2 regions of the Bacillus altaicus genome follow, and region 2 is predicted to be linked to the other one. Evidence: a T-box and tRNA genes for the amino acid it is inferred to sense, from the RefSeq annotation. Region 2 holds a T-box; the other holds one or more tRNA genes.
What was found. The T-box of region 2 lies ahead of thrS (threonine--tRNA ligase). A T-box ahead of a tRNA ligase gene usually reads a tRNA of that ligase, here a tRNA-Thr.
Positions count from the first base shown of each region.

Region 1: it has a tRNA-Thr gene. The T-box ahead of thrS (threonine--tRNA ligase) is inferred to sense a tRNA for this amino acid. The anticodon was not compared.

Region 1 covers NZ_CM143394.1:4,876,745-4,884,255, forward strand. The annotation lists gene queG (tRNA epoxyqueuosine(34) reductase QueG) at 1-185, opposite strand, end outside; tRNA gene ACE38F_RS25140 (tRNA-Gly) at 387-460, opposite strand; gene ACE38F_RS25145 (DsbA family protein) at 575-1,228, opposite strand; gene ACE38F_RS25150 (transglycosylase domain-containing protein) at 1,415-2,191, opposite strand; gene ACE38F_RS25155 (NUDIX hydrolase) at 2,723-3,184, opposite strand; gene ACE38F_RS25160 (YebC/PmpR family DNA-binding transcriptional regulator) at 3,425-4,144, opposite strand; tRNA gene ACE38F_RS25165 (tRNA-Leu) at 4,409-4,490, opposite strand; tRNA gene ACE38F_RS25170 (tRNA-Cys) at 4,500-4,570, opposite strand; tRNA gene ACE38F_RS25175 (tRNA-Gly) at 4,585-4,659, opposite strand; tRNA gene ACE38F_RS25180 (tRNA-Gln) at 4,665-4,739, opposite strand; tRNA gene ACE38F_RS25185 (tRNA-His) at 4,804-4,879, opposite strand; tRNA gene ACE38F_RS25190 (tRNA-Trp) at 4,899-4,972, opposite strand; tRNA gene ACE38F_RS25195 (tRNA-Tyr) at 4,980-5,063, opposite strand; tRNA gene ACE38F_RS25200 (tRNA-Thr) at 5,074-5,149, opposite strand; tRNA gene ACE38F_RS25205 (tRNA-Phe) at 5,164-5,239, opposite strand; tRNA gene ACE38F_RS25210 (tRNA-Asp) at 5,249-5,324, opposite strand; tRNA gene ACE38F_RS25215 (tRNA-Met) at 5,328-5,404, opposite strand; tRNA gene ACE38F_RS25220 (tRNA-Met) at 5,462-5,538, opposite strand; tRNA gene ACE38F_RS25225 (tRNA-Val) at 5,563-5,638, opposite strand; tRNA gene ACE38F_RS25230 (tRNA-Glu) at 5,644-5,718, opposite strand; tRNA gene ACE38F_RS25235 (tRNA-Ser) at 5,738-5,829, opposite strand; tRNA gene ACE38F_RS25240 (tRNA-Asn) at 5,832-5,906, opposite strand; rRNA gene rrf (5S ribosomal RNA) at 5,915-6,030, opposite strand; rRNA gene ACE38F_RS25250 (23S ribosomal RNA) at 6,132-7,511, opposite strand, start outside.
Region 2 covers NZ_CM143394.1:3,197,999-3,205,509, forward strand. The annotation lists gene ACE38F_RS16660 (ABC transporter permease) at 1-904, opposite strand, end outside; gene ACE38F_RS16665 (ABC transporter ATP-binding protein) at 917-1,684, opposite strand; gene ACE38F_RS16670 (DUF2975 domain-containing protein) at 2,076-2,558, shown strand; gene ACE38F_RS16675 (helix-turn-helix domain-containing protein) at 2,569-2,787, shown strand; gene thrS (threonine--tRNA ligase) at 2,946-4,865, opposite strand; T-box leader at 4,910-5,131, opposite strand; T-box leader at 5,169-5,392, opposite strand; gene rluF (23S rRNA pseudouridine(2604) synthase RluF) at 5,514-6,221, opposite strand; gene ACE38F_RS16690 (VOC family protein) at 6,665-7,030, opposite strand; gene ACE38F_RS16695 (YdbC family protein) at 7,130-7,511, opposite strand, start outside.

The DNA of each region.
Region 1 (7,511 bases), 1.7 Mb from region 2:
AGCTGTGGATTCGTTCTCTTCTCTATATCAGGTTCTTCGAATCCAGACTGATAATTCAATTGTTGTTGCTGGATTAGACGCTGCTTTAACTCCTCAAATGGTGAAGCACTGGCAAAACCTATTTTATCTATACCAATCGTTTTACTATACGCAATTACATCTTGCTTTAATTGTTCAAAATCCATTCTTTATCGCCTCCTCCGATGAATCCATCCCTTATGTAACGACTATATTGGTTAGCAATTCACTTTTGGAATAATATTCTTTACTTCTATTTTCGCATACAATTATGATTTTCAAACATTAAAAAAACGCAATGCTTCGTTTATCTTAGAAACGAAACACTGCGTTGATCACAATTTATTAGAAAAACATTAAATAAAATTTGGAGCGGGTGAAGAGAATCGAACTCTCGACCAGAGCTTGGAAGGCTCTTGTTTTACCACTAAACTACACCCGCAAATATGAATAAATATAAGATATTGAAATAACTTATGTAAAGTAGTATAGCATGTAAAAAAAATCGAAGCAAGAAATTTATCGAAAAAAGTCGAAAAAGTGATGAGATACCTCATCACTTTTTCAATTCTTTATCAATCGCCTTCTTCATACTATCGAAATCAGGGTTTGCAAGATTCCCATTTATATATACTGAAGGAGCACCTTGAACTTTTAATTTTTGAGCACGATCTGAATCTTTACGTACTTTGTCTTTCATTTCTTTACTGTGTAAATCTTTTTTAAACTGTTCTACATTAATTTTCGGAAGCTTTTCTTTCACAATATTAAGAAGTAATTCTTCTGTAATCCATTCTTCCGTATCTTTCTTTTGATTTTGATAAATCTCATCATAGAAAATCCAGAATGAATCTTGATCTTGTTTATAAATTGCTTCACCGGCAGCTGCACCTAAATCAGAGTCTTTTCCGATAAACGGGAAGTTAATAAAATATAACTGCACTTTACCTTTATCAATATACTCTTCTTTTAATCGTGGTAATACCGTTACATCCCAAGTACGACAAGCAGGACATTTAAAGTCTCCAAATTCAACTACCTTAACTGGAGCATCATCTTTCCCTAAAGATTGTTGCGTAGAATAAGCAAACATCTCATTCCCTTTATCTTTCTTGTCATTTATGATGCTATACACAATCGTCCCGATTACAATCAATACTGCGATAGAAAAAACTATACCAAGAACCATGAGTTTGTTTGATGATTTCATATACATTCCTCTTTAATTTCATATTCTGTATACATCATTGTACACAATACACATAATATCAATACTTACATAGGTCACGCAATGAACACGCTCACATAAATTACAAAAATACAACATTTGTGACAATATTGTGTCGTCTTTTGTCACAAATTATTCAAAAAAAGAAGCCCTATATAGGAACTTCTTTTAACTTACTGCTTTTTCACGTGCATTTTTTAACATAGACTGCTCTGTTTTTATATCATGACGAATTACTAATTTCTCACTAACTGCTTGCACATACTCATCATGATTTATATATCCTTCTCTCTCCATTAGTCTTAAAACTACATTTCGTCTTTCAACTGCTTTATCATAATTTTGTGCAGGTGAGTAATATGCTGGTGCTTTTACTACAGCAGCCATCATTGCACTCTCTGCCAACGTTAATTGATCCACCTTTTTACCGAAGTAAAGGTTTGCTGCTTTTTCAATTCCCCATGCTCCTTCTCCGTAGTAAATATTACTCACATATAATTTTAAAATCTCATCCTTTGTGAATGTACGTTCAATTTTTTTCGTATAAAAAATTTCTTTCCACTTACGAGAAAATGTACGTTCATTAGATAAAAAAGCATTTTTAGATAGCTGCTGTGTAATCGTGCTTCCTCCTTGCACAACACCACCAGCTTTTATATTTTCAATAGAAGCTCGAATAATTGCTATATAGTCTAAACCGTTATGATGATAAAACCTTTTATCTTCCGTCGCAATAAATGCGTGTGTTAATGATTCTGGCACCTCTAACTTAGCGGGTACATGTAATTTACTAATATCACTTCGCTCAATCATTACATTTCCAACGAATAATAATGCAAAACTTAATAATAATAATAATATAATGGCTTTATAAAGAAATTTAGTTAATGGATTTAATGCAACTTTTTGATGATAATTCACTCTAGATAATACTCGTTCTTTCATCTCGAACACCTCTTTTCCACACAGCATATATAACTCTTAATTTAAGAATACCTTCTTGTAAAAGAATATCCCATCGATTTCTCTTACACCTACCTTACAACATTGTAAGGTGTAAAAATGTATTGTATCACAGTCCTTTTTTATCTACTATTCATATGAAATATTGAATATACATTTGTTTATCATACTATTTATAGGAAGTAGGACTCTCCTTCATTTCACTTTATTCTTTTATTATATCAGTTTATACATTTATACTTTTAAACATCTAGCAATCTAATTATATATGATATATCACCATTATACAGAACAAACGTTCCACAAATCAATACTAGCTTTCAGATTATCTCGCTATTTGTATGCAGTAAGACTTCTCCCTCAAAACTTGGCTAAAGCTAGGAAATTAGGTAGTAGCCCTGCTTCCTCCACTAATTATTAGCCTACACTTTATTATTGTGACCTTTTTTTGAAACATTATACATAAAGAAAAGGTTAGCAATTTGAGCTGTCCTCAAATAACTAACCTAAACTTTACAACCTTCCTATAAGGTTATATGGCTGAACTTCCCATGTTTCGTATGGAATGAAATGCGTTGCTTTCATCGCATCAAGTGTCCTGGATTTCATATGAGGACGCGTTATATACTCATCGATGTTCTCTTCGTTTAAAGCAACAAATTTAGCCTCTTGTATTTCTTCAGGTTGAATTTTTATTTCACCACTAACATATGCTACTTTAAAAACAACAGCTACAATATGCACAGAAGCATTATAATAAATCCCTGTAACTCCGATAGGCTTCACAGTTAATCCTGTTTCCTCCATTATTTCTCTGCAAACAGCTTGATCGAGCGCTTCCCCTTCTTCTACCTGTCCTCCAGGCATTTCCCACGTATCAGCTCGCCAGTGCACTTTCGTTAAAAGCACCTCATTCTTTTCATTTGTTAAGTAACCTGCTACGGCAACAATATGCTTTGGTGTTTTATGCTCCACAGAAATACCTCCTAGAAATACGATTATTTAAAATACTATCTATAACCATATTCCATAACTACAACAAAACCCCTTTAAAACTTTATCACCTTAACTATTTCAATAAAAAAAGACCCAGTTCGTTAAACGAAAGGGTCTTCTGTCTTATATCCCGCTATTTGTGGGCAGTAAACGCCCGATTGGTTAGGGGTAATAATCAGTGGCGGATGAACACCCCCCACTGATTAAAGTTTCACCTTATTATTCCCCTAAGTCTACGTTGTGGTAAACTTGCTGTACATCTTCTAAATCTTCTAATGCATCAACCATTTTTTCAAATTGTACTTGAGCATCTTCAGGAAGTTCTACATCACTTTGTGCAAGCATTGTTAATTCTGCAACTGTAAATTCTTCAACACCAGCACCTTTAAGTGCAGATTGTACTGAATGGAACTGATCAGGTTCAGCATAAACGATAACAGAATCTTCTTCTTCTAGAATGTCACGTGCATCTACATCTGCTTCCATTAAGATTTCAAGAACTTCATCTGACGTTTTACCTTCAAGACCGATAACAGCTGTCGCATCAAACATGTAAGCCACAGAACCATTTACACCCATGTTACCACTGTTTTTGCTAAATGCAGCCCGTACATCTGCTGCAGTACGGTTTACGTTATTTGTCAGTGTATCTACAATTACCATAGATCCGTTTGGTCCAAAGCCTTCATAACGAAGCTCGTCATAGTTTTCTTCTGAACCGCCTTTTGCCTTTTCAATCGCACGGTCAATAATTGTTCTTGGCACGTTGTATGTTTTCGCACGTTCTAATACAACTCTTAACGTTTGGTTTGATTCTGGATCTGGCTCGCCTTGTTTTGCTGCCACATAAATTTCACGTCCAAATTTCGCATATATACGGCTTGTATTTGCATCTTTTGATGCTTTTTTTTCTTTAATATTGTTCCATTTACGGCCCATACTTTCCACTCTCTTTCCCATTTTAAATCTACATAAAAATATTAATATGAAATATAATGTGTATTCAACACATTTTTAAAAGAAATATAAAAAGTTCATTTTTGATTCATATTACAGACATAATATAAATCATTATCATTTTGTTCTTTCGACAAGTTATATTATACATGAATTCCTAAGTTTATTACGAATTTTAGAATCACATAGCATAATTTAACAAAAAAAACCCTAACATTTCTGTTAGGGTCTTTTTTAATTCACCGATACCGATGGTCGGGGTCGAACCGACACTCCCGAAGGAACACGATTTTGAGTCGTGCGCGTCTGCCAATTCCGCCACATCGGCATAAAATAAAGGCGGCAACCGGATTTGAACCGGTGGTAAAGGTTTTGCAGACCTCTGCCTTACCACTTGGCTATGCCGCCATATGAAGTTAAAATGGAGCGGAAGACGGGATTCGAACCCGCGACCCCAACCTTGGCAAGGTTGTATTCTACCACTGAACTACTTCCGCAAAAATGGCTGGGCTAGCTGGATTCGAACCAGCGCATGACGGAGTCAAAGTCCGTTGCCTTACCGCTTGGCTATAGCCCACCGAAGTTTTACTTAATTATATGTAAGTATCCATTAATTTATTTGTAATTTTAAAAAATAAAAATGGGGCGACTGATGGGAATTGAACCCACGAATGCCGGAGCCACAATCCGGTGCGTTAACCACTTCGCCACAACCGCCATGTTGTGTTTATATATTTGGCAGGGGCAGTAGGAATTGAACCCACACTGGAGGTTTTGGAGACCTCAGTTCTACCTTTAAACTATGCCCCTATATAACTGGTGGAGGGGGGCAGATTCGAACTGCCGAACCCAAAGGAGCGGATTTACAGTCCGCCGCGTTTAGCCACTTCGCTACCCCTCCGAAACTTACATGGTGCCGGCTAGAGGACTTGAACCCCCAACCTACTGATTACAAGTCAGTTGCTCTACCAATTGAGCTAAGCCGGCATATTTTATTAAAATGGTGGCTCGGGACGGAATCGAACCGCCGACACGAGGATTTTCAGTCCTCTGCTCTACCGACTGAGCTACCGAGCCTTATTAAAATGGCGGTCCCGACCGGGGTCGAACCGGCGATCTCCTGCGTGACAGGCAGGCATGTTAACCACTACACCACGGGACCATTTGGTTGCGGGGACAGGATTTGAACCTGCGACCTTCGGATTATGAGCCCGACGAGCTACCGTACTGCTCCACCCCGCGATAATATTATTTATATAATTATATGATAAGTGTTAGCAACCACATTACGAAAATGTTTGGTTGCGGGGACAGGATTTGAACCTGCGACCTTCGGGTTATGAGCCCGACGAGCTACCGTACTGCTCCACCCCGCGACAATATTATTCATATAATTTATATGGTGGAGGATGACGGGATCGAACCGCCGACCCCCTGCTTGTAAGGCAGGTGCTCTCCCAGCTGAGCTAATCCTCCAAAAGTGGTGACCCGTACGGGATTCGAACCCGTGTTACCGCCGTGAAAGGGCGGTGTCTTAACCACTTGACCAACGGGCCAAATATTATAAAATGCTTATGGCGGAGAGCAAGGGATTCGAACCCTTGATACGCTTGTGACGTATACACGATTTCCAATCGTGCTCCTTCGGCCAACTCGGACAGCTCTCCAATGGCTCCGCAGGTAGGAATCGAACCTACGACCGATCGGTTAACAGCCGATAGCTCTACCGCTGAGCTACTGCGGAATAATATTGCCTGGCAACGTCCTACTCTCACAGGGACAAGGTCCCAACTACCATCGGCGCTAGAGAGCTTAACTTCCGTGTTCGGTATGGGAACGGGTGTGACCTCTCTGCCATCATTACCAGACTATATTCGCTTGAGACAAACATTATTATACTTGATTCACTTAGAAAGTCAATAAGTTTTTTATATTCTCTCAAAACTAGATAACATTAGCTTCATATTATATGGTTAAGTCCTCGATCTATTAGTATTCGTCAGCTCCACATGTCACCATGCTTCCACCTCGAACCTATCAACCTGATCATCTTTCAGGGATCTTACTAGCTTACGCTATGGGAAATCTCATCTTGAGGGGGGCTTCATGCTTAGATGCTTTCAGCACTTATCCCTTCCGCACATAGCTACCCAGCTATGCCCTTGGCAGAACAACTGGTACACCAGCGGTGCGTCCATCCCGGTCCTCTCGTACTAAGGACAGCTCCTCTCAAATTTCCTGCGCCCACGACGGATAGGGACCGAACTGTCTCACGACGTTCTGAACCCAGCTCGCGTACCGCTTTAATGGGCGAACAGCCCAACCCTTGGGACCGACTACAGCCCCAGGATGCGATGAGCCGACATCGAGGTGCCAAACCTCCCCGTCGATGTGGACTCTTGGGGGAGATAAGCCTGTTATCCCCGGGGTAGCTTTTATCCGTTGAGCGATGGCCCTTCCATGCGGAACCACCGGATCGACTAAGCCCGACTTTCGTCCCTGCTCGACTTGTAGGTCTCGCAGTCAAGCTCCCTTATGCCTTTGCACTCTACGAATGATTTCCAACCATTCTGAGGGAACCTTTGGGCGCCTCCGTTACACTTTAGGAGGCGACCGCCCCAGTCAAACTGCCCACCTGACACTGTCTCCCGGGTCGATAAGACCCGTAGGTTAGAATTTCAATACAGTCAGGGCGGTATCCCACCAGCGCCTCCACCGAAGCTAGCGCTCCGGTTTCAATGGCTCCCGCCTATCCTGTACAAACTGTACCAAAATTCAATATCAGGCTACAGTAAAGCTCCACGGGGTCTTTCCGTCCTGTCGCGGGTAACCTGCATCTTCACAGGTACTATAATTTCACCGAGTCTCTGGTTGAGACAGTGCCCAAATCGTTACACCTTTCGTGCGGGTCGGAACTTACCCGACAAGGAATTTCGCTACCTTAGGACCGTTATAGTTACGGCCGCCGTTTACTGGGGCTTCAGTTCAGAGCTTCGCTTACGCTAACCCCTCTCCTTAACCTTCCAGCACCGGGCAGGTGTCAGCCCCTATACTTCGCCTTACGGCTTCGCAGAGACCTGTGTTTTTGCTAAACAGTCGCTTGGGCCTATTCACTGCGGCTTTCCGTTAAGAAAGCACCCCTTCTCCGAAGTTACGGGGTCATTTTGCCGAGTTCCTTAACCAGAGTTCTCTCGCACACCTTAGGATTCTCTCCTCGCCTACCTGTGTCGGTTTGCGGTACAGGCACCTTTTATCTCGCTAGAAGCTTTTCTTGGCAGCGGGGAATCAAAGACTTCGCTCCATAAGGAGCTTCCCCATCACAGCTCAGCCTTCACGATAAGCGGATTTG
Region 2 (7,511 bases):
CTGTCATTGCACCTGCACCTAACGCAATTAACATCGCTACAGTGCCTAGTACCCTCGATAAACTAGTTACTCGAAAACGTAACTGTGCATAAGTAAAACTATTTAATCCCGTTTCATTTCGTTTTTTATTTCCCTTAATTTTCATTACAAAAAGTGGAAGTAACGAGTTGAAAATGAAATACGTTCCTAATGTCGTAACAATTGTCGCTATTATAAATCCTAGTTCAGCAAACATTTTTATATTTACCATAAAATAGTATCCTGTACTTACTAGCAATACACCTAGTACTGTCATAATAACTGTGCGGGTTTTACTTTTCTTCACCTCATCTTGCGTTTCATCTTCACGTATTAACTCTAATTCTGTTTTACGTAATAATCGGAAACTATTCATTAAACCAGTAATGAAAAATAATATTAAGAAGAAAATAGATGTAACTAATATAGCTGGTGTGTACACAGATGCGTAATTACCTTTTGCTGAAATTCCCATTCCATTCATTAAAAAATTTCCTGCTACACTAGCAAGTATTATTCCTACTAAAATACCGATAATAATACTGACAATCCCCATACCAAAAGTCTCAATAAATAATAATTGCGCTACTTTTTTCTTTTTCGCTCCAAGCATCATGTACATACCGAGTTCTTTTCTTCTTAATGTAAGTAAAAAAGAATTGGCATATATGATGTAAAAAACTGTAATGAAAGAAAGCAATATTGCACCAACCCAGAAGACGAGCCTAATACTACTAATGAGACTATTATCTTTTGTAAATTCACTATTCATCGCCATCGTTTGGAACATGTAAAAAATACTAATACTAATGACTAGACCAATAAGTAAAACCATATAATCCTTTAACATTTTTTTCATACTATGACGTGATAATTTGAATAACATAGTCTCGCCCCCTTACTTCGACTCAGCTGCTGAGCCCATTTGGGCAAGCACACCTAAAATATCTTGATAGAAATTTTCTCGTGTTCCTTGACTTTTTAACTCTTTATAAAGAAGTCCATCCTGAATAAATAAAATACGTTCACAATAGCTCGCACTAAATGCATCGTGTGTTACCATCAAAATACTGACATTGTGATTTTCATGTAAATCTTGCATCGCTTCTAATAAACTTTTTGCATTTTTACTATCAAGTGCTCCTGTCGGTTCATCTGCTAATACGATTGCCGGATTATGTACTAAAGCTCGTGCTGCCGCTGTTCTTTGTTTTTGTCCACCAGAAACAGCAGTCGGATATTTAGTTAAAATTTCAGTAATCCCTAATTTCTTTGCTACTTCATTAACTTTTCCAGTAATCTCACTTGACGGTACGCCTTGCAAGGAAAGTGGTAAAGCGATATTTTCATAAATTGATAAATTTTCTAGTAGATTAAAATCTTGAAAAATAAATCCTAATTTTTGAGAACGAAAATCTGATAATGCATTCCCTTTCATAGAAGTAATATTTGTGCCAGCTATTGTTACACTGCCACCTGTCGCTTGATCAAGTGTACTAATCACATTAAGTAATGTCGTTTTTCCAGATCCAGAAGGACCCATAATCCCTACAAACTCTCCTTCTTTAATACTTAATGAAACACCCCTTAATGCTTTTGACTGATTCTCATTTCTTTTCCCATACGTTTTTTCTACACTTTCTACAGTAACTACATTTGTTGACATCTCTTTCACTCCATCCCTTTTGTATAGTATGAATTTCCCATATATTTCTTATATTTTCCTCATAAAAATTCTTAAGAATTTTTAAATTTTCCAAATGCAGATTGAGATACATAAGGAATACAAACGATTTCTCTGCTTAATATTCTCATTTTTCTAAAATCCTTTCATTCGATTTCCCTTACATTTACCTTACATTTTTGTAAGGTAAAAAAGAAAACAAACCACTTCATAAGAGCATTTCTTTGGAATGAGAAATGCTTTTTATTGTTATCAAAATTAAAAAGATATTCCAATAACAATAATAACACAATAAAAAACAATACAATTTTATTGCGAAACGATAAATCACGTGATAAAATCATGTTGTTATTACATAAGTGAGGTGCTTTTTATGAAACAAGTTACGACACTCTTTTTAAAACTAGCTATTATTTTTATAGGAGTCCCAGTTCTTGCATTGTGCATATTTTTGGTGCCTAAGATTGGGAATTTCGCTGGAGAATTGTATCCAGATATTGCTTATATGAAATCTCTCGTTTTAATCGATATGTACGCGGCAGCGATACCTTTTTACTTTGCTCTGTATCAAGCTTTTAAACTTTTAAGCTATATTGATAAGAACCAAGCGTTCTCGGAATTATCGGTAAAGGCTTTAAAGAATATAAAATACTGTGCCATCACGATCAGTACCTTGTACTTGCTAGGTATGCCACTCTACTATCTCATGGCGAAAAAAATTGATCCTCCAAGTTTCATACCAATCGGATTGACCATCATTTTCGCCTCTATGGTGATCGCCGTTTTTGCTGCTGTTCTCCAAAGGCTTTTACAAGAAGCTATTAATATAAAATCAGAAAATGATTTAACGGTCTGAGGTGGAGGATATGGCAATTATTATTAATATTGATGTGATGTTAGCAAAACGAAAAATGAGCGTAACGGAGCTTTCGGAGAGGGTTGGGATTACGATGGCGAATCTTTCCATTCTGAAAAATGGGAAAGCAAAAGCGGTTCGTTTTTCAACATTAGAAGCGATATGTAAGACTTTAGATTGTCAACCAGGTGATATTTTGGAGTACAAAAGCGACGAATACACTCAATAAATACAGACAACAACTTTCTTCAACCAATGGGATTAAATAGTGAAATTAAGATGAAGGGATAGCAATTAAGCTATCCCTTCTCTGCGTTTATTATTGTTATTTAATATATCTTTAATTACTTTAACTTCAGTATTACATATTAATGGAGTGTTTTATTATCAATCTCTATTTCCTATTTCCTCTTTCATACTTTCCACAAACGCATCTAGTTCAACAATTTCTGACTTCTCTTCACCATATTTCCGTACATTTACAGCTTCTCTTTCCATTTCCTTATCTCCAATAACTAGAATATAAGGAACTTTCTGCATTTGCGCTTCTCTTATTTTATATCCTAATTTTTCACTTCGAATATCCCGTTCAACACGAATACCCGCTTGTTTTAGTTTATCTTCAATTTCTTTTGCATATTGTTCATGTACTGCATTTGAAACTGGAATTACTTTCACTTGAACTGGTGCCACCCACACTGGGAACGCGCCGCCAAAGTGCTCAATTAATATTGCTAAAAAGCGGTCTAAAGATCCTAAAACTGCTCGGTGGATTACAACCGGTCTTCTTTTTTCATTATTTTCATCTATATAATTTAAATCAAATTTCTCTGGCATTTGGAAATCAAGTTGGACTGTTCCGCACTGATGACTTCTATTTAAAGCATCTTTAATATGGAAATCAATTTTCGGTCCGTAAAATGCTCCGTCACCTTCATTTAGTCTATATTTATAATTTAATGATTGTAATACATTTTCTAATGCCGATTCTGCTTGCTCCCATAATTTATCGTCACCCATTGAATCTTCTGGACGAGTAGAAAGCTCGACTTCGTACTCAAATCCAAAAGTTTTATACACATAATCAATTTGCGCCAACACTGATTTGATTTCATCTTCAATTTGTTCAGGTGTTACAAATAAATGAGCATCATCTTGGCAGAAAGTACGAACTCTTAATAATCCGTTTAAAGCGCCACTAAATTCATGTCGATGCACTTGACCGAACTCACACATGCGAATCGGTAATTCGCGATAGGAATGCAATTTATTTTTAAACATAAGCATGTGTCCTGGGCAGTTCATCGGTTTTAATGCAAAACTTTTATGATCCACTTCTGAGAAATACATATTATCTTTATAATGCCCCCAGTGCCCTGACTTCTCCCATAATTCTTGATTCATCATAAATGGAGTACGCACTTCTTGATAATTGTACTCATTTTGAATTTCTCTTAAAAATGCTTCTAATTCATTGCGAATAATCTGTCCTTTCGGCAAGTAAAACGGCATTCCCGGAGCCTCTTCCGAAAACATAAACAATTCAAGTTCACTACCTAATTTCCGATGATTTCTCTTCGCAGCCTCTTCAACAAAATGCAAATAATTTTCTAATTCTTTTTGTGAAGCAAATGCAACACCGTATATACGCTGAAGCACTTGATTGTTACTATCGCCTCGCCAATATGCACCAGAAACATGAGTTAATTGAAATGCTTTCAGATAACCAGTAGATGGCAAATGTGGTCCTCTACATAAATCTACAAATTCGCCTTGTTTATACAGTGTTACACTTTCCTCATTAGGAATTGCTTCTAAAAGCTCTAATTTCAAACTATCATTCATTTCTTGAAACAGTTCTTTTGCTTCTTCTCGAGAAACCTCAACTCGCTCTATCTTTACATTTTCATTTATAATATTTTTCATTTCTTTTTCTATTTTCGGTAAATCTTCTACGTTTACACTACTTTGAAGATCAATGTCATAATAAAATCCATTTTCAATAACTGGCCCTACACCAAGGTTTACATCACCATAAATTCTTTTTACAGCTTGCGCTAATATATGTGCCGCAGAGTGTCTTGCAATTTCTACACCTTCACTTGAATCAATAGTAATAATTTCTACTTCTGCATTCTCTTCAATATTTCGTCGTAAATCAAAAGACTGATCATTAACTTTTCCTGCGACTGCTTTCTTTTTCAAGCTACTACTAATTGCCCCAGCAATTTCTTCTAAAGTAATGCCTTTCACAAATTCTTTAACGCTACCATCTGGAAATTTAATTTCGATCATCTGTTCTTTCATTTTTCATCTCTCCATTTCATAATAAAAAGCACACTCATCCCTAAAATAGGGACGAGTGTGCTTTTACCCGTGGTTCCACCCAGATTCCCATCACTAAATGCAATGGCTTCTTTTACGGTAACGTCGTTTACACGGCACTAGATACTTGATTTCCCCAGTGCAGCTCTAAGGTGGTAAGTTATTTTACTGCGTTAGGAAGTTCTCAGCTTTTCTTCCTTCTCTGTATAACCGTTTAAAATAACTCGTGTCCTTTTCTTCGCTTATTATGAAATAAAATATAAAAAAGCCTATTCATCCCTAGTAAATAGGGACGAATATGCTTATATTCGTGGTTCCACCCAGATTCCCATCACAAAAAACATAATGGCTTCTTTTGCGATAACGTCGCTTACACGGCACTAGATACTTGATTTCCCCAGTGCAGCTCTAAGGTGGTAAGTTATTTTACTGCATTAGGAAGTTCTCAGCTTTCCTTCCTTCTCTGTATAACCGTTTAAAATAACTCGTGTCCTTTTCTTTGCTTTTGTAACAAATCCATTTATTGTTATTTAATATATCCTATTCATTTTATTTTTACAAGTGTTAAAAATATATTTTTTATTCAAAAAAAAGAAACCAAAAACATTTTTTGGTTTCCCCTTCTCTTTTTTACCAATCTTGTGGTTCGTAATTCAAGTCTGAAAATAGGCGTTTTTTCTCTTTTTTCGATAAATCTCTCCACTGTCCGACTGGTAAATTATTCAACTCAATATTCATAATTCTCGTACGTTTTAACGTGTATACTTGATAACCCAAAGCTTCACACATACGGCGAATTTGACGATTCAATCCTTGTGTTAAAATAATTTGGAACTCATATTTTGATAACTGTGTTACTTCACAAGGAAGTGTTTTTGTTCCTAAAATTTTAACACCCGCTTCCATTTCTTTTAAAAATTCAGGTGTAATCGGTTTATCTACTGAAACAATATATTCTTTTTCATGTTTATTTTCAGCACGTAAAATCTCATTAACAATATCGCCATCATTCGTTAATAAAATTAAACCATCTGAGTCTTTATCGAGACGTCCAATATGACTAATTCGTAAAGGATGATTCACTAAATCGATAATATTACCTTTTACTGCTTTTTCACTTGTACATGTAATACCTACTGGTTTATTTAAAGCGATATACACATGGTCTCGAGCAATACGAAGTTGCTCTCCATTTACTCGTACGTCATCACCTGGATTTACTTGGTCACCAATTTTTGCAACCTTACCGTTAATAATTACTTTTCTCTCGTTAATTAACTTATCTGCTCCACGTCGAGACGCTTTTCCAGCTTCACTAATAAATTTATTGATACGCAAGTTAGGCACATCCTTTTCATAAAAAATTTCAAGCTCACACTGCTTCTACCCTACAATACAAAAGGGTAAGCCTCCTATTATAACTTAAATATATTAACATGAAAGGGTATATGACGTCTTCACTTAATTACATGTTTACACGAAAATAATTGGTCCTCTTTTCCTTTTCACCTCAAACTGTTTAGCAGTCAATAGATTAACCCTTGAATATAACATCATTTATTTACTTTTTTCATAGATAATATACCGATATAAGTTGGATTAATAATGCCTAAATAACTCACAATATGTGAAAAATAAAAAAGAACCCTTTTGAAAATAATCAAAATGGATCCTTCTTCAGCTAAAATAATACTAGTTTTTATACAAAAGTGTTCAATAATTATAATCTTTGATAGAAAACATCGTTCAACAAACAAAATAATCTCGAACTCCCTAATTTTTTACGCTTCAATATTTTCTTCACATACTCCAAAAAGAAGCCCTTGATTATCTATACAATAAGCAAAGTAACCCATATTAGGAATAGCAGTTTTAGGTACAACTATTTGTCCACCATTTTCAATAACTTTCTTTATGTACTCATCAACTGAAGGTACTTCAATCGAATTAGTCGTCCTAGTAGCACCATCAGGTGATTTCATTAACCCACCATCGATACCAGGTCTATCACTCTCGCCTGTAATTATGAACCAATAGTCATGTGGCCCAGGCATTTTTTCAAACTTCCATCCAAAACTATTTGTATAAAATTGAATAGCTTCTTCAGGGTTTGGGACTTGCAATTCAAATCTTAAAACTTTACTCATTTAAATATCTCCCCTCTTATTCTTGTACAAAGTAATTATACAAGAACTAATGTTCTGTATCAAATTTTTCGAAACTAGCTACTTTAATAAGTTCTAACTTTATTTAGAAGCGGCAACAGACCATTCTTCCTTCCGAATAACTCTCTTCCCATTTATATTTTCAACATACTCATTTACATTTGCTAACTGATATAACTCTGGAAAAATTTCTTTCATATAGAGTTCATGTGCTATTTCATCTTGCCAATACGTTAGTACTACGTAACGATTTTCAGTCTTTAAAGACTTCCCAACAACTCCACCTAACATTCCTTTTGCATTTTCCATTCCTTTATTCCAAATTGTTTCTTGCGTATGTAAAAAATACTTTTCTTTTCCTTCTTTCACATCGCAAATTGCAACTCTTACAAATGATCCTTGTGCAATTACGCCTTTCAAAGGAGTTTCTGTTATATCATACAACGTTTGAAATAGTTCAATT